3 regions of the Comamonas sp. MYb21 genome follow, and region 2 is predicted to be linked to each of the others. Evidence: predicted binding sites of a transcription regulator. Region 2 holds the regulator's gene; each other region holds the start of a gene.
What was found. Region 2 encodes sigma-54, which starts transcription at its own class of promoters, with help from an activator protein. Its sites were predicted from a motif close to TGGCANGNAANCTGCTTT; they were not measured.
Positions count from the first base shown of each region.

Region 1 (6,050 bases), on a different contig from region 2:
TGGGGTGATGACCACCAGACCACCGACGGCACCCGAAGCGGCACCCAGCATCGAGGGCTTGCCCTTGTGCAGCGTCTCGCAAACCAACCAGCTCACGCAGGCTGCGCCGGTGGCCACGATGGTGTTAATGAAGGCCAGGCCCGCAATACCGTTGGCAGCACCTGCCGAGCCGGCGTTGAAGCCGAACCAGCCCACCCACAGCAGCGATGCGCCCACCATAGTCAGAGTCAGGTTGTGCGGAGCCAGCGCTTCGCGGCCAAAGCCCAGGCGCTTGCCCAGCACATAGGAGCCCACCAGACCGGCCACACCGGCGTTGATGTGCACAACGGTGCCACCGGCAAAGTCCAGCGCGCCATCCTTGCCCAGCAGACCACCGCCCCAGACCATGTGGGCAATCGGCAGGTAGCTGAAGGTGAACCACAGCACGGCGAAGATCATCACGGCCGCAAACTTGATGCGCTCGGCAAAGGCACCGACGATCAGCGCCACGGTGATGGCGGCGAACGTGGCCTGGAACGAGACGAACACATACTCCGGCACGGTGGCCATCGCACCCGACAAGGTATCGGGCGTGATGCCCATCAGGAACACCTTGCCGAAGTCGCCAAAGAAGTTGCCTTCACCGGAGAAGGTCAGCGAGTAGCCGTAGATGGTCCACAGCACGGTGATCAGCGAGAAGATCGTGAACACCTGGGCCAGCACCGACAGCATGTTCTTGCTGCGCACCAGACCGCCATAGAACAGCGCCAGACCCGGGATGACCATCAGGATCACTAGCATGGTCGAGGTCATGATCCAGGCGGTATCGCCTGCATTCAGAACGGGAGCTGCCGCATCGGCCGCAGCCGCGTTGCCCGCAGTGGCCAGTGCCACTGCCGCCAGCCCTGCCAAGGAAAGAAGTCGTCTCATGTTGTTCACACCTTCAAGATAAATTGGCTTGTTGCGCGCGCCTTGCCAGCGCGGAGCGCTGTTTTTTAGATCGCGTTCGGGCCGGTTTCGCCGGTACGGATACGCACCACCTGCTCCAGCGGCGAGACAAAGATCTTGCCGTCGCCGATCTTGCCGGTGCGCGCTGCGTTCTCGATGGCCTCGATCACCCGGTCCACCAGGTCCTCGGCCACCGCGATCTCCAGCTTCACCTTGGGCAGGAAGTCCACCACGTACTCGGCGCCGCGGTACAGCTCGGTATGGCCCTTCTGACGGCCAAAGCCCTTGACCTCGCTCACCGTGATGCCTTGCACCCCAATATCGGACAGCGCCTCACGCACTTCATCGAGCTTGAAGGGCTTGATCACCGCCACTACCAGTTTCATGTTCATAGTCTCTCCTGTCGTCACTTATTGCAGCGGCGCTGCATCAAAAAGCCTTGGTCAGCGACACGATCGCGCGACCCTTGTTCACAAAGCCAAAGGCACCGGTCTTGTTGGCGCCCACCCAGGCGGCGCTCAGCGAGAAGCCGTCACCCAGGTCGTAGGCACCACCCACGCTGTAGTCCACATAGTTGGGCACGCCCAGGTCCTTGATGTCGCTGGAAAAGCGCGTGTAGCCCACGGCCAGCTTCAAGGTCGTCTTGGGCGCCACTTCCTGGGCGAATGCCACATTCAGGTAACCGGTGTTGCGGCCCTTGTACGTGCTGTCGTACTTGGTGCCGGCCCAGCCAAAGTAATCCTTTGACACGGTGTGCGAGTACTTCACGGTCACGGGACCCAAGGTGCCCGAGCCATACAGTTCGGTGGTGTTGCCCAGCGTGTTGCCGGGGTAGACATAGGTCAGCAGACCCACATCCCAGTCCACATCGGCGGCCTTGAACTTGTAGCCACCGTAGAAATCCATCTCCAGCTTGTTGTTGTCGAGCCAGTCGACGGTGGAGTTCCAGTTCCCCACATAAAAGCCGCTGTCGCCAAAGGCGTAGTCGACCCCTCCCTGGAGTGCGGGCTTGACCCATTGGGCACTAGAGGACTTCTGGTCCTGACCGCGGAACTTGTAGTTCGTGGTCACGCTCACATTGGCGGTCAGCTGCGCGCTTGCCACCATCGGCAGCGCCAGGAACGCTGCACCCGCCACCACCATCCAGCCTCTGTTGCTCATTGCCATTGCCACACTCCTTGTTGATGAATTCGACCCATCCGTTTGTGGCAAGCACAATGCACAGAGCGTGCCAAACCCAGCGCCACCCGCTGCGTTGCGCGCACCAGACAAGCGCAGCGCGCTATATTTTTTTGCAAATGCTTACGTTCTGAGCCGCCACGGGGCGGCCGGGGGCGCGGAATGGCAGGCCGACGCCGCCGCCACGCCGGCCCCGGGCTGTCGCCACTTGTTGCTGCCAGCGACTTTTGCGATGCTGGTGGCAGCCGTGCCTCCAAGAGGTGCTTCGTAATGCACCAAAAAGGTGCAAAACCACAAGGAAGCCCGCCCATGAGTCTCGCCGTGGTGCACAGCCGGGCCCTGGTCGGGCTCACCGGCCATCCCGTCAGCGTCGAAGTCCATCTGGCCAATGGCCTGCCCAGCTTCACCCTGGTCGGCCTGGCCGATCTGGAAGTGAAGGAAGCGCGCGAGCGTGTGCGCTCGGCGCTGCAAAACAGCGGGCTGGAGTTTCCGCACAACAAGCGCATCACCGTCAACCTGGCACCGGCCGATCTGCCCAAGGAGTCGGGCCGCTACGACCTGGCCATTGCGGTCGGCATTCTGGCGGCCAGTGGCGCCATCGATGCAGACCGGCTCAAGGACTATGAATTTGCCGGTGAGCTGTCGCTGTCGGGTGCATTGCGCCCGGTGCGCGGCGCGCTGGCCGCCAGCATGGACCTGCACCAGCGCGGCCAGCAGGTGCGCCAGGTGCTGCCCCCGGGCAGTGCAGAGGATGCCGCCCTGGTGCCCGATGCCGAGGTCTACCGCGCCAGCCACCTGCTGGATGTGGTGCAGCACTTTGCGCCCCAGGCCGCCAGCGCCGAGCCCGATGCAGCGCCCAGCCAGTGGCAGCGCATGCCCGCCCAGCCCCGCCCGCCCGAGGCCCCCTGCGCCGACATGGCCGATGTCAAAGGCCAGGCGGCCAGCAAGCGGGTGCTGGAGATCGCTGCCGCAGGCGGCCACAACCTGCTGATGCTGGGCGCACCGGGCGCCGGCAAATCGATGCTGGCCCAGCGCTTTGCCGGCCTGCTGCCGCCCTTGAGCGTGGCCGAGGCGCTGGAGAACGCCGCCGTACACAGCCTGGTCGGCAGCTTTGATGCCCAGCGCTGGGGCCAGCGCAGCACCATGGCGCCGCACCACACCGCCAGCGCCGTGGCCCTGGTGGGCGGCGGCAGCCCGCCCCGGCCCGGCGCGATATCGCTGGCCCATTGCGGCGTGCTGTTTTTGGACGAACTGCCCGAGTTCCCGCGCAGCGCGCTCGAAGCACTGCGCGAGCCGCTGGAGACCGGCCAGATCAGCATCGCCCGCGCGGCGCAGCAGGCCACCTTTCCTGCCCGTTTTCAGCTCATTGCCGCGATGAACCCCTGCCCCTGCGGCTTTCGGGGCTCGCGCCAGCGCGCCTGCCGCTGCTCGCCCGACCAGGTCAGCCGCTACCAGGCCCGCATCAGCGGCCCCCTGCTCGATCGCATTGACCTGCACCTGGAAGTCAGCCCCCTGCCCGCCGATGAGCTGCTCACCTCCCCGGCCGGCGAATCGACTGCCACCATCCGCGAGCGGGTGACCGCCGCCCGTGCCCGGTCACTCCAGCGCCAGGGCATGCTCAACCAACAGCTGCAAGGCCAGGCGCTCGACGATTACTGCCAGGCCGAGCCCGCCGCGCTGCAACTGCTGCAAACCGCCGCCGCCCAGCTGGCCTGGTCGGCACGCGGCATCCACCGCAGCTTGCGCGTAGCCCGCTCGATTGCGGATCTCGCGCAGTCGGAGACCATCAGCCCGGCCCATGTGGCCGAGGCGGTGCAGTACCGGCGGGCGCTGCTGGGTACGAGCGGCATGTAGCCAGCGCTGCTGAACGCTCACCCTTATGCAGAAAACGCGTTTACTAAGTCAGAAAAATTAGTTCCTCCCGCAACGCTGACTTCGCACAATCCCCCTTTTGCGCCGCGCAGCCCTGCTGCGAACGGCGGTTTTTTGAAAGCGGATATGGGCGTGAGCAAATGGGGCCAGTGGCGAGTCTTGGGCGTGGCGGCGGCGTCGCTGTGTGTGGTGGCCGGTGCCAGTGCGGCAGGCGCAGCCAGCGCCCCTAGCGGCGCCCCCATCCGTATTGGCCTGCTGGCCCCGCTGACCGGATCGGGCGGCGCCTATGGCAAGGAAGAGGAAACAGCGGCCAAGGCCGCCGCTGCCCATATCAATGCCCATGGCGGTGTGCTGGGCCGGCCGCTGGAGATTGTGGTGGCCGATGACGAGACCACGCCCACAGCCGGCGTGTCGGCCGCGCGCAAGCTGATCGATGTGGATGGTGTGGTGGCGATCACCGGCGTCTGGAGCAGCGCGGTGGCACTGGCCGTGCGCCCGGTGGCACTCGAGAAGAATGTTGCGCTGCTGCCCGTGGGCTCGGCCGATGAGCTGACCGAGGGCGACAACAAGGGCCTGGTCTGGCGCTTCCAGACCAATGGCAAGAACTGGGGCCAGGCCTTTGCCAATGTGGCCTACAAGGATGGCGCGAAGACCGCCTCCATCCTGGTGCTGCAAACGCCCTTCACGCTCAGCACCGTCAAGCCCTTTGCCGAGCGCTTTGCGCAGCAGGGCGGCAAGGTGCTCGACACCCTCTACTTCAACCCCAACCAGCCCTCGTACCGGGCCGAAGTGGAGAAGATCTTCAGCAAAAAGCCCGATGCGGTCTTCCTGCCCAGCTATATCCCCGAGTTCAGCGCCATCGTGCGCGAGATCTACCGCAGCGGCTACGAAAGCAAGCTCTACACTTTCAGCCATGCGGCCGACAGCGGCGGCAAGTTTGTGCAGAACGTGGGCAAGGCCGCCGCCGAAGGCGTGAACCATGTGCAGGCCACGCCGGTGGGCAACAACGCCAGCTACCAGCTCTACCTGAAGCAAACGCAGCAGCCCGAAGGCACCATCGTCGCCTTTGGCGCCAATGTGTTTGACGAGATCAATGTGCTGGCGCTCGCGATCGAAAAGGCCAAGAGCGCCAAGGCGGCCGACTTCAGCAAGGAGATCGCCAACGTGGTCAACGCCAAGGGACCCGATGTACACGACCCCGTGCAGGGCCTGCAGCTGATTCGCGCGGGCAAGCCTTTCCGCTACTCCGGCGCGACAGCGGACTTCCGCTTTGCGCCCAATGGCGACCAGGTGGACCTGGACTACGGCCACTACCGCGTGCTCAACGGCGTGAGCAAGCTGGTGGGCACCACCAAATGAGCCTGCAGACAGACGATCTGCTCAGGGTTCAGGATGTTCATGTAGGTTTTGGCGAGTTCACCGCGCTGGACGGTGCCCACCTACGCATTGCGCGCGGCGGCATCACCGGCATGGTGGGGCCCAATGGTGCGGGCAAGTCCACCTTGTTCAATGTGCTGGGCGGCCAGCAGGCCCACCAGGGCGGCCGGGTGCTGTTCGACGGCCAGGACATCACGCACTGGTCCGTGCACCGCCGCGCCCAGGCCGGGCTCACCCGCACTTTTCAAATCTCGCGCGAGATGGGCGCGCTCACGGTGCTGGAGAACCTGCTGCTCGCCGCTCCCCAGCAGCCCGGCGAAAAGCTCTGGCATGCGCTGCTGAACACGGCGGCCGCGCGCCAGCATGAAGCCCAGGCGATGGCGCAGGCGCAGTCCCTGCTTGAGCGCGTGGGCCTGTGGCGCCTGGCGCATGACCGGGCCGACAGCCTCTCGGGCGGCCAGAAGAAACTGCTGGAGCTCTGCCGCGCGCTGATGCTCAAGCCCCGGCTGGTGCTGCTCGATGAGCCGGCGGCCGGCGTCAATCCGGTGCTGGTCGGCGAGATTGCCGACTTCATCCGCAGCCTGCAAGCTGAAGGCATGAGCTTTGCCATTGTGGAACACAACATGGACATGATTGCCGCGCTGTGCGACCCGGTGTATGTGCTGGCCCAGGGCAAGGTGCTGACCCAGGGCAGC
Region 1 is NZ_JBBGZC010000009.1:6,591-12,640, forward strand. Features, by position in the region: gene WH367_RS14175 (ammonium transporter) at 1-909, opposite strand, end outside; gene glnK (P-II family nitrogen regulator) at 975-1,313, opposite strand; gene WH367_RS14185 (TorF family putative porin) at 1,357-2,088, opposite strand; gene WH367_RS14190 (YifB family Mg chelatase-like AAA ATPase) at 2,416-3,960, shown strand; gene WH367_RS14195 (ABC transporter substrate-binding protein) at 4,093-5,337, shown strand; gene WH367_RS14200 (ABC transporter ATP-binding protein) at 5,334-6,050, shown strand, end outside.
Region 1: WH367_RS14185 (TorF family putative porin) is a predicted target of sigma-54. The motif match lies at 2,144-2,161, and genes of this name have one in related genera.

Region 2 (6,050 bases):
TGGGCCGCTTCAATCAGCACCGTGCCGCTGCCGCAGCAGGGGTCGTACAGCGGCTGCGGGTCGTCACCGTGCGGGTCCCAGCCGCTCGCGGCAATCATCGCCGCGGCCAGCGTTTCCTTGAGCGGCGCATCGCCCTTGTCCTCGCGCCAGCCGCGCTTGAACAGCGCCTCGCCCGAGGTGTCGATATAGATGGTGGCGCCATCGGTGGTCAGGTGCAGGTGCACGCGCACATCGGGGTGGTGCGTCTCCACGCTGGGGCGCACGCCGTGGCGCCGCTCGCGGAAGCGGTCGGCAATCGCATCCTTGACGCGCAGCGCGGCAAAGTTCAGGCTGGTCAACGGGCTGTGCTGGGAGGTGACCTCGATCTTGAAGGTCTCCTTGGGCGAGAACCAGATCTCCCAGGCCACCTCGCTGGCGGCGCGGTAGAGGTCGTTCTCGTTGCGGTACATGCTGTGCGAGAGCTCGACCAGCACGCGCTGGGCCAGGCGGCTGTGCAGGTTCAGCAGCAGCGCATCGCGCCACATGCCGCGCAGCATGACGCCGCCGCGCGCCACCAGGAGGTCCTGGCCGCTGGCGCCGGTGATGGCATGGACTTCGTCCGCCAAAAGGCCCTCGACGCCGGCGGCGCAGGGCAAAAACAAATGCAGTTGGTTCATAAGCAGGGGGGCAAGCATACGCGCTTGCCCCATTGTCTGCCAAGCGCACGGGAATGTGGACTGTGCCAGTGGCATTCGCCAGCCCGGCGCCCATAGCGCAGGCGTAACGGGTGGCTGGCTGCTATAGTCTGGCCCCAGAGCGGGCCGCAGCCCTCGGTGCAGCCGCCCTTCCCCTCCATCACTCAGAGAGAATGCGGATGCCCTACCTCGGAGCCGGCGTACACGTCATCATTGCGCTGTTTTTTGCGGTCCACGCCGTGCGCAGCGGCCAGAACAACTACTGGCTGTTTGTGCTGCTGGCCTTCCCCTTCCTGGGCAGCGTGGTGTATTTCTTTGCCATCTACCTGCCCAATTCGCGCCTGCAGCGCCATGCCCGCAGCCTGGCGAGCAATGCCGTCAAGGCGCTGGACCCGACCCGCGAAGTGCGCGAAGCCCAGGCCGCCTACGACTACAGCCCCACCGCGCAGAACCAGATCCGCCTGGCCCAGGCCCTGCTGGCCAATGGCCAGGCCGAACAGGCCTTTGGCCACTTCGAGGCCAGCATGAAGGGCCCGTTTGCCAACGACCTCGATATCCGCTGGGGCGCTGCGCAAGCGGCCTACCAGGCCGGCCATCCGCAGCAGGCGCTGCAGCAGCTGCGCGTGATTGCCCAGGCCGATGTGCATTTCCGCGCCGAGGCCGTGGGCCTGCTGGTGGCCAAGTCCTATGCCCAGCTGGGCGACCAGGCGATGGCGCGCAAGAGCTTTGACTTTGCGCGCCAGCACTCGGGCAGCTTTGATGTGATGGCCGAGTACGCGATCTGGGCCGCAGGCCAGGGCGACTGGCAGACCGCCAATGCGCTGCAGGCCGAGTTGAACAAGGCGATGACGCACTGGAGCGGCCAGCAGCGCCAGCTCAACCGCGAGATGCTGCAGCGCCTGAAAACCGCGTTCGCCGCCCAGCCCAAGTAAGCGCGCGGCCCTGGGACGGCTGCAATAGGCCTGCTGCCAGCAGGCCATCAAACCGCCCGGCAGCCCTTGCCGCACGCCAGTTTGCGCTTGCGCAGACAGCCGCCACAGCGCAGTCGCTAAAATCGCTGTCTATGGCAAAAATCATCGTTCTGGCCCTGGTGCTGCTTTTCTTTGGCTGCGGCCTCTACATGCACCTGCGCGGCAAGGTGCGGCACAAGCTGCTGCGCCAGCTGTTTGACCACTCCACCTTTACGGCGCCGTTCAATGTGTTCATGCTGATGTTCAGCAAGGTACCGCGCACGCCCTACCTGCCCACCAGCACCTTCCCCGACCTGGCCCCGCTGCAGGCCCACTGGCGCGAGATCCGCGAAGAGGCCATCGGCCTGCACCAGGCCATGCAGATCAAGGCGGCGGCCAACAACGACGACGCGGGCTTCAACTCCTTCTTCAAGACCGGCTGGAAGCGCTTCTACCTGAAGTGGTATGGCCAGGCCCACCCGTCTGCGATGGAGCTCTGCCCCAAGACCACGGCGCTGGTGCAGGCCATCCCCGGCATCAAGGCCGCCATGTTTGCCGAGCTGCCGCCCGGCGCTAAGCTCAACCTGCACCGCGACCCCTATGCCGGCTCGCTGCGCTACCACCTCGCTGTGCTGGCGCCCAATGACGACCGCTGCATGATCGAGGTCGATGGCACGCCCTACAGCTGGCGCGAGGGCGAAGGCGTGATCTTTGACGAGACCTTCATGCACTGGGCCGAGAACGGCTCCGAAGGCAACCGCATCGTGCTGTTCTGCGATGTCGAGCGCCCGATGACCAATGGCTTTGCGCAGTGGCTCAACCGCTGGCTGGGCACGCATGTGGTGGCTGCTGCCAGCTCGCCCAACAACGAAGGCGATCCGCGCGGCTTCATCAGCCGCATCTTCAAGATCTCGTTCTACATGGGCCAGTACCGCCGCCGCTTCAAGGCCTGGAACAAGACCGCCTACAAGCTCACCAAGTTCGGCCTGATGCTGGCCGTACTGGCCTTGTTCATCTGGTGGCTGTGGCCGAAGTAAATCGGCAGCTTCCACAAGCGAAAACCGCAGTGCCCAGGCAGCTGCGGTTTTTTTATGGTGGCTGAGACTTTGGCTACAGCGCCTTGCGCAAGCTGGCGGGCGGGATGCGCATGGCCTCGCGGTACTTGGCCACCGTGCGGCGCGCGCATTCAATGCCCTGGGCCTGCAGCAGATCGGCGATCTTTGCATCCGACAGCGGCTTCTTCGCGCTTTCCTCGTCGAGCAGCTGCTTGATCAGCGCCTTGACGGCCGTGCTCGACGCGCTGCCGCCGGTCTCGGTGCCCAAGCCCGAGCCAAAGAAGTACTTGAGCTCAAACGTGCCCTGGGGCGTGGCCATGTACTTGGCCGTGGTCACGCGGCTGATGGTGGATTCGTGCAGGCCCAGCTCGTCGGCAATCTCGCGCAGCACCATGGGGCGCATCGCCAGCTCGCCATGCACAAAGAAATTGCGCTGGCGCTCGACGATGGCCTGCGAGACGCGCAAGATGGTGTCAAAGCGCTGCTGGATGTTCTTGATGAACCAGCGCGCCTCCTGCAGCCGCTGCTGCAGTGCGCCATGGCCTTCGCTGCCCTTGTGGCTGCGCAAGGCATTGGCGTAGACATCCTGCACGCGCAGGCGCGGCATCACCTCGGCATTGAGCTGCACGCTGAAACCGGGCACCGGCAGGCCGCGCTCATTGCTGGGTCGCACGATGACATCGGGGATGATGGTGTTGCGGTCCACATCGGCATAGGGCCGGCCGGGGCGGGGTTCGAGCTTGGCGATCAGCGCCAGCGCGCTGCGCACCGCCGCCTCGTTGCAACCGGTCAGCTGCACCAGCTTGCGCACATCACGGCGCGCCAGCAGATCAAGGGACTCCTGGCAGACCAGCAAGGCAGTCTCCAGCGCCAGCGCATCGGCCTCGGGCGTGTCCGAGCCCTCTTCATCCAACAGGCGCTGCTGGGCCTTGATCTGCAGCTGCATGCACTCGGACAGGTTGCGCGCGCCCACACCAATCGGCTCCAGGCTTTGCAGCAAGCGCAGCGCCACGGTCAGGTGGTGCAGCAGCGCCTCGTAGCGCTCGGGGTCCGAAGCATCGCCAAAGCTTTGCGCGAGCTCGGCCAGCGTTTCTTCGAGGTAGCCGTCGTCGTTCAGCGATTCGATCAGAAAGTAGAGCGCGGCCCGGTCTTCCTGGCACAGGCGCAGCGACAAGGCCTGGCGGTGCAGCACATCCTGCAGGCTCAGGTGCTCGCTGCGCCGGTCGGACATCGGCGTCTCGTCGTCATCATCGCCTGCGCTGGAGCGGGCGGGCAGATCGCCGCCCCACTCTTCCCAGTCCGATGCCGAATCGCCGGCAGCGGCCTCGGCATCGACGCCGGTTTCCTTGCCCGCAGCAAAATCCAGCGGCTGGTCGGAGGTTCCGGGCTCGAAATCGCTGCTGTTGCTGGTGTCGGCGCTGGCAGCAGTATCGGCAGCCTTGTCGGCTGCTTCTGCAGCCTCGGCAGATTCAGCGGCGTCTTTACCGGCTTCGGCCTCGGGGGCCTCTTCGCCCTCGCGCTCCAGAAACGGGTTTTCGTCGAGCATCTGCTCGACTTCCTGCGTCAGCTCCTGCGTGGACAGCTGCAGCAGGCGAATCGACTGCTGCAACTGGGGCGTTAGGGTCAGGTTCTGCGATACGCGCAGCGACAGCGACGGCATCATGGCTGCGCCTTTGCAGCGGCTGCGGCAGTTGGCAACAGATCAGCCCTACCGGGCCCGCAGCGCGGGTCGGTAGCTTGGCTGGCACGCCCGCCAAGGCGTGCGGTGTCACATACGGAAATGTTCACCCAGATACACCCTCCGGACCTCTGCGTTCTCCACAATCTCTTGCGGCGTCCCGGCGGCCAGCACCTTGCCATCGCTGATGATGCAGGCATGGTCACAGATACCCAGGGTTTCGCGCACATTGTGGTCGGTGATCAGCACGCCAATGCCGCGCTCCTTGAGGAAGGCGACAATGCGCTGGATCTCGATCACGGCGATGGGGTCGATGCCGGCGAAGGGCTCGTCGAGCAAGATAAAACGGGGCTGGGTGGCCAGTGCACGGGCGATCTCGACGCGGCGGCGCTCGCCCCCGGACAGCGCCACCGACGGTGACTCGCGCAGGTGCTCGACCCGCAGCTCCTGCAGCAGCGCGGTGAGCTGGCGCTCGACCTCGGCGCGCGAGAGCGGCTTGCCATGCTCATCCTTTTGCAGCTCCAGCACGGCGCGCACATTGTCCTGCACGCTGAGCTTGCGAAAGATCGAGGCTTCCTGCGGCAGGTAGGACAGGCCCAGCTGCGAGCGCTGGTGGATCGGCATATTGGCCACCGACTGCCCATCGATGCGGATATCCCCGCCATCGCTGCGCACCAGGCCCACGATCATGTAGAACGAGGTGGTCTTGCCCGCGCCATTGGGGCCGAGCAAACCCACCACTTCGCCCTTGCGCACCGACAGCGATACATCCTTGACCACCTTGCGGCTGCCATAGGACTTCTCCAGGTGCAAGACCTCCAGCTGGCTGCGGTGGTCGCTGTTGGCGACCCGGGCATTGACGGAAATGGTCGACGAGTTTTCTGCCACGGTTACTTGGCTCCGTCGTTCAGTTGGGTGCTGGGGCGCAATGGCGTCTTGTCATCGGCAGCGGGCTTGGCCGGGGCGCTGGCCTTGTCGTCCGCCTTGCCGTCGGCCTTGGGCGTCAGGATCACGCGCACGCGGTCCTTCTTGGGCGCGCCGGGCTTGGGATCGGCCGCCGCCTGGGCACCCTTTTGGCCGGAGACCGTGAAGGTGTCGCTCAGGTTGTTGTAGACGATCAGCGGGCCACTGACCTGGTCGGTCAACGTGGTCTCGCGGTAGCGGCGCAGCTCGCCACGGCGCTCAAAGTGCACGGTGTCGTCGCGGCCGTTATAGGTGATGACCTCGCCTTCGCCTTCGACGAACTCGTCGGGCGCGCCAGGGGCGGAATCCCGCTTTTGGCGGAAGAACGCGAGCTTGCCCGGCGCAGCGGTGACCACGCCGTGCTGGAAGCCGTCGCGGTCCTGGCTCACGGTCAGCTGCGCGCCACGGATGATGATGGTGCCCTTGGTCACCACCACATTGCCCGTGAAGACACTGGTCTGCTTGAGTTCATCGTGGCGGCCATCGTCCGCCTCGATGTTCATGGGCTTGGTGCGGTCTGCACGCTCGGCGTGCGACAGCAGCGGCACGGCCAGGGCCACTGCCACCAACAAAGTGTTAAAAATACGGTGTCTCATAAGGCATGAATCTTGCTCTGCCCCATTGTAGCCATGCTGGAGCGTTGGGCCGTTTTTGGCACAAAAAAGCCCGCGCGTGCGGGCTTTGTCTAAAGCGTTGGGGAGGCCGCTCAGCCTTGTGCCGCCAGGAACTC
Region 2 is NZ_JBBGZC010000011.1:209,860-215,909, forward strand. Features, by position in the region: gene WH367_RS17830 (THUMP domain-containing class I SAM-dependent RNA methyltransferase) at 1-656, opposite strand, end outside; gene WH367_RS17835 (hypothetical protein) at 854-1,606, shown strand; gene WH367_RS17840 (aspartyl/asparaginyl beta-hydroxylase domain-containing protein) at 1,738-2,661, shown strand; gene WH367_RS17845 (RNA polymerase factor sigma-54) at 2,735-4,342, opposite strand; gene lptB (LPS export ABC transporter ATP-binding protein) at 4,448-5,224, opposite strand; gene lptA (lipopolysaccharide transport periplasmic protein LptA) at 5,248-5,916, opposite strand; gene WH367_RS17860 (thiol:disulfide interchange protein DsbA/DsbL) at 6,027-6,050, opposite strand, start outside.

Region 3 (6,050 bases), on a different contig from region 2:
GTGGATCGCCAGGATGGGGTTGGCTGCGCCCTGCTGCCAGCAGTGGTTGATGACCTCTTGCGCACGGCGCTCGATCTCGGGGTTGCCGCGCTGCACCGAGTCAAAGTCCAGCTCGGCCGCATTGGTGCCGCTGGCCATCGAGCTGGCCGCGCCGCCGCCCATGCCGATGCGCATGCCTGGGCCGCCCAGTTGGATCAGCAAGGTGCCGGCGGGGAACAGGATCTTCTGGGTCTGCTCAGCATCGATCACGCCCAGGCCACCGGCAATCATGATGGGCTTGTGGTAGCCACGGGTGATGTCACCGACTTGCTGCTCGTACTCGCGGAAGTAGCCGGTCAGGTTGGGACGGCCGAACTCGTTGTTGAACGCGGCACCGCCCAGCGGGCCTTCGATCATGATCTGCAGCGGGCTGGCGATGTGCTCGGGCTTGCCGACCTCGCTGCCCCAGAGCTTGGAGACGGTGAAGCCGGTGAGGCCCGCCTTGGGCTTGGAGCCCCGGCCGGTCGCGCCTTCGTCACGGATCTCACCGCCCGCGCCGGTGGAGGCGCCAGGGAAGGGCGAGATGGCCGTCGGGTGGTTGTGGGTCTCGACCTTCATCAGCACATGGCTGGTGGCCGCTTGCTTTTGGTAGCTGGGCGCCGTCACGGCATCGGCCTGGGTATTGAACGGCGCGACAAAGCGCTCGACCTGGTGGCCTTCCATGATGGAGGCATTGTCCGAATAGGCGACGACGGTGTGCTGGGGCGATACCGCCTCGGTGTGGCGGATCATGCCAAACAGGCTCTTGTCCTGCGCCACACCGTCGATGGTGAACTTGGCGTTGAAGATCTTGTGGCGGCAGTGCTCGGAGTTCGCCTGGGCAAACATCATCAGCTCGACATCGCTGGGGTTGCGTGCCAGGCCCTTGAAGGCGTTTTCCAGGTACTCGATCTCGTCGTCGGCCAGCGCCAGGCCCCATTGCTTGTTGGCTTTTTCCAGCGCGCTGCGGCCGCCGCCCAGCACATCGACAAACTCCATCGGCTGGGCTTGCAGTGCAGAGAACAGCTGCTCGGCTTCGGCGCGGGTGGCGAAGACCGACTCGGTCATGCGGTCGTGCAGCAGCGCGGCGATCTGTGCGGTCTGCTCGGCGCTCAGCTCGGGCTTGCCGCCCAGCAGGCCGACCTTGAGCTCGATCCGGTATTCGGTCAGGCGCTCGATGCGGAACAGCGCCAGGCCGCAGTTGCGGGCAATGTCGGTGGCCTTGGAAGCCCAGGGCGAGATGGTGCCCATGCGGGGCGTGACGATGAAGGCCAGGCCGTCGCTGACGCCTTCATAGGGGTCGCCATAGGTCAGCAGGGCCGCTACGCGCTCGGCCTGGGCGCCGGCCAGGGGCTGCTCGGTGGCCACCAGATGCACAAAACGGGCAGCAATGCCCGTTATCTTTGGATGGATCGCCGTCAATGCGGTCTGCAGTTGTTGGGCGCGGAAGGAGCTGAGGGCGTTACCGCCTGGTAGCTGAGTCAGGTGCAGTGTCACGTGGCAGCCTATGTGGACTAGGAGGATGGGAAGAAAGCACGCATGCGCCTTGCCCACTGCTACGGGCGGACCGTGGCAGCACCATGACAAGGGCGGGATAACCCGGGATTCTACTGTGCCCCGCCAGGACACGTAGCCGCATGGACAACAGGCCAATGGCAGCAGTGGGATAATCATGGGCTATGACGATCAAAATCAATACCGAAGACGATATTGCGCAGATGCGCATCGCAGGCCGCCTGGCCTCGGAGGTCTTGGACTACATCACCCCCCACATCCAACCGGGTATCACCACCAAGCAAATCGATCTGCTGTGCGCCGAGGCGATGGAAAAGCAAGGCACCAAATCGGCCTGCCTGGGCTACCAGCCGCCAGGCATGACGCCCTACCCTGCCTATGTCTGCACCTCGGTGAACCACGTGGTCTGCCATGGCATCCCCAATGACAAGCCGCTCAAGAAGGGCGACATCGTCAATGTGGATGTGACCATCATCACGCCCGAAGGCTATTTTGGCGACAACAGCCGCATGTTCGTGATCGGCGAAGGCACGATTGCCGGCAAGCGCCTGTGCCAGCTGACCTTTGAAGCCATGTGGCATGGCATCGTGCAGGTCAAGAATGGCGCACACCTGGGCGATATCGGCCATGCGATCCAGAAGTTTGCCGAAGGCCAGGGCCTGTCGGTCGTGCGCGAGTACTGCGGCCACGGCATCGGCAAGGTGTTCCACGACGAGCCGCAGGTGCTGCACTACGGCCGCCCGGGCACCGGCGTCGAGCTCAAGACCGGCATGATCTTCACGATCGAGCCGATGCTCAACCTGGGCAAGAAGGACATCAAGGACCTGGGCAATGACGGCTGGACCGTCATCACCAAGGACCACAGCCTCTCGGCCCAGTGGGAAGTCGAAGTGCTGGTGACCGACACCGGCTACGAAGTGCTGACCTGGTCGGAAGGCTCGCCCACGCCACCCAGCTTTGTGACCAGCACCAAGTGCTGATCGGGCGCTGATACTGCACCGATAAATCGCTGCGCGCGTGCCGGGCCTGCCCGGCACCAGCCCACACCAAGGCGGCACTGCAACCAGCATGCCGCCTTGGTCGTTTCTGGCACTCCCGCCTCCTCCATGCCCCCATTTGGTGCGTAGTGGCATGGAATGTGCTTACTCGCTGCTGCTGTTGATTGCTATGGCACACTGCCAACGACAGCATAGTTAGGCACCATGAACGATCCTCGCATTCCGCAGCTGCGCGAGCAGTACCAGGCGCAACGCAGCGCCCTGTTTGATGACATCATGGCCGGGGGCAGCAGCACCCGGGGCATACAGACCCAGCTGCGCAAGCTCTCGCAGCTGGCCGATGGGCTGCTGCGCGATCTCTGGCACCTGGCCGGCCTGCCCGGGCGCCTGAACCTGGTGGGGGTGGGCGGCTTTGGCCGGGGCAAGCTGTTTCCCTACTCCGATATCGATGTGCTGCTGCTGCTGCCCGAAGGCACCGATCCGGAGCAGGACAGCGAATTGCGCACCGCGATCGAGCAGTTCATCGGCTCGTGCTGGGATGCCGGGCTGGAAATTGGCTCGAGCGTGCGCACCATCAGCCAGTGCATCAGCGAAGCCCAGGCCGATGTGACGGTGCAGACAGCGCTGCTGGAGTCGCGCCGCATCATTGGCTCGCCCCGCCTCTACCACCTGTTCCAGGCGGCGCTGGCCCAGTCCATCAAGCCCGATGCCTTTGTCGTGGCCAAGGTGCTGGAGATGCAGCAGCGCCACAACAAGTACGAGAACACCGTCTATGCGCTCGAGCCCAACTGCAAGGAGTCGCCCGGCGGCCTGCGCGATCTGCAGCTGATTCTGTGGCTGGGCCGTGCCACGGGCCTGGGCAGCCGCTGGAAGGAGCTGGCCGACAAGGGGCTGGCGACCGTCTACGAGGTGCGCAACCTGCAGCGCAACGAGGACCTGATCTGCCTCATCCGCGCGCGGCTGCACATTGTGGCGCGGCGCCGTGAAGACCGGCTGGTGTTCGACCTGCAGACGCCGGTGGCCGAATCCTTTGGCTTCAAGACCATCACGCCGGCCGGCCAGCGCTTTCCCAAGCGCGCCAGCGAGGAGCTGATGAAGCGCTACTACTGGGCTGCCAAGGCCGTGGCCCAGCTCACGCAGATCCTGATGCTGAACATGGACGAGCGCCTGCACCCGGGCAACCACACCTTGCGCCGCATCGATGACGAGTTCTACGACAAGGCCGGCCTCATCGAGGTGGCCGACGACGAGGTCTACCAGCGCAACCCGCATGCCATCTTGCGCACCTTCTTGCTCTACGAGACCGAGCCGGGCTTGAAGGACCTGTCGGCCCGTACCTTCCGCGCGCTCTACCATGCGCGCCAGCTGATGGATGCGCAGTTCCGGCGTGACCCGGTCAACCGCGCCACCTTCATGCAGATCCTGCAGCAGCCCCATGGCATCACCCATGCGATGCGGCTGCTCAACCAGACCTCGGTGCTGGGGCGCTACCTCTGGCCGTTCCGCCGCATCGTGGGCCAGATGCAGCACGACCTGTTCCATGTCTACACGGTGGACCAGCACATCCTGATGGTGTTGCGCAATGTGCGGCGCTTTTTCATGGCCGAGCATGCGCATGAGTACCCGTTCTGCTCCCAGCTGGCCGCTGGCTGGGACAAGCCCTGGATTCTGTACTTGGCCGCCCTGTTCCACGATATCGGTAAGGGCCGGGGTGGTGACCATTCGGAGATCGGTGCGCTCGAAGTCAAGCGTTTTTGCCGCGACCACCAGATTGCCAAGGAAGACCGGCAGCTGGTCGAGTTCCTGGTGCGCGAGCACCTGACGATGAGCCAGGTCGCGCAAAAGCAGGATACGTCCGACCCCGAGGTGATCACCGCCTTTGCCCAGCGCATGGGCAATGAGCGCCGGCTCACCGCCCTCTACCTGCTCACCGTCGCCGATATCCGTGGCACCAGCCCCAAGGTCTGGAATGCCTGGAAAGGCAAGCTGCTCGAAGACCTGTACCGCTCGACGCTGCGCGTACTGGGCGGGCGGGCACCCGATGTGGCCGCGCAGGTGGAAATCCGCAAGCGCGAAGCGCTGGTGCTGCTGGCGCTGTCGGCCCAGCCCCATGAATCGCAAAAAGCGCTGTGGGATACGCTGGGCCTCGATTATTTTCTGCGCCACGAGGCCGCCGATATCGCCTGGCATACGCGCCACCTGTCACGCGCCGTGGGCAGCAAGGCCACCTTGGTGCGTGCGCGCCAGTCGCTGGCCGGCGAAGGCCTGCAGGTGATGGTGTATGCGCCCGACCAGCCCGATCTGTTTGCCCGCATCTGCAGCTATTTCGACCAGGCGGGTTTCTCGATTCTGGACGCGCGCGTGCACACCGCCCTTAACCGCTATGCGCTCGACACCTTCCAGGTGGTGGCAACCGATGCACCGCAAAGCTACCGCGAGCTGATCAACCTGGTCGAGAGCGAGCTCACCCGCGTGCTGGTGGCCGCCCAGCCGCTGCCCGAGCCCGCGCAGCGCCGCGTCTCGCGCCGGGTCAAGAGCTTTCCGGTGGCGCCGCGCGTGCTGCTGCGCCCCGATGACAAGGGTCAGCGCTGGCTGCTGTCCATCTCGGCGGCAGACCGCGCAGGCCTGCTCTACACCGTGGCACGCATCCTGGCGCGCCACCAGCTGAGTGTGGAGCTGGCCAAGATCAGTACCTTGGGCGAGCGCGTGGAAGACAGCTTTTTGCTGCAGGGCCCGGAGCTGCAGAACAATGTGAGCCAGATCGCGATCGAGACCGAGCTGCTCTGGGCACTGGCCGCAACGGGCAGCGGCGCGGCCGGTTGACCGTTAAGGCGGACCCGGCTCAGTCGTCCTCGGCCGCGCTGATACCGGGAAACAGCAGCTCGGTAAAACCGAACTGGCTGAAATCGCGCACCCGCATCGGGTAGAGCTTGCCCCAGAGGTGGTCGCATTCATGCTGCACCACCCGGGCATGGAAGCCCTCGGCCTCGCGGTCAATCGGGTCGCCATACTGGTCAAAGCCGGTGTAGCGGATCTTGCGCCAACGCGGCACCATGCCGCGCAGCCCGGGCACCGACAGGCAACCCTCCCAGTCGTCTTCTTCCTCGTCCGACAAGGGCGTGATCACCGGGTTGATCAGCACCGTGGGCGGCACCAGCGGGCGGTCCGGGTAGCGCGGGTTGCGATCGGGCGAGCCGAAGAACACCACCTGCAGGTCCACCCCGATCTGCGGCGCCGCCAGGCCCGCGCCGTTGGCGTCGCGCATGGTGTCGAGCAGGTCCTGCACCAACTGGTGCAGCGCATCGGTGTCAAATTCGGTCACAGGCTGCGCGGTGCGCAGCAAACGGGCATCGCCCATTTTCAAGATTGGATAGATCGCCATGCCGGCATGGTAGCGCAGCGCGCAAGCCCGTCTGGCGCCTTTTGCCACCCAAAACACCGGCGCCTCAGCGCAGCAAGATGCCCACCCCCCTTGCCCAGCATCAAGACACTGTTATGCGGCGCGATGCACAATGCTGG
Region 3 is NZ_JBBGZC010000007.1:24,054-30,103, forward strand. Features, by position in the region: gene purL (phosphoribosylformylglycinamidine synthase) at 1-1,515, opposite strand, end outside; gene map (type I methionyl aminopeptidase) at 1,698-2,513, shown strand; gene WH367_RS11445 ([protein-PII] uridylyltransferase) at 2,736-5,354, shown strand; gene def (peptide deformylase) at 5,374-5,913, opposite strand.
Region 3: WH367_RS11445 ([protein-PII] uridylyltransferase) is a predicted target of sigma-54. The motif match lies at 2,661-2,678, and genes of this name have one in related genera.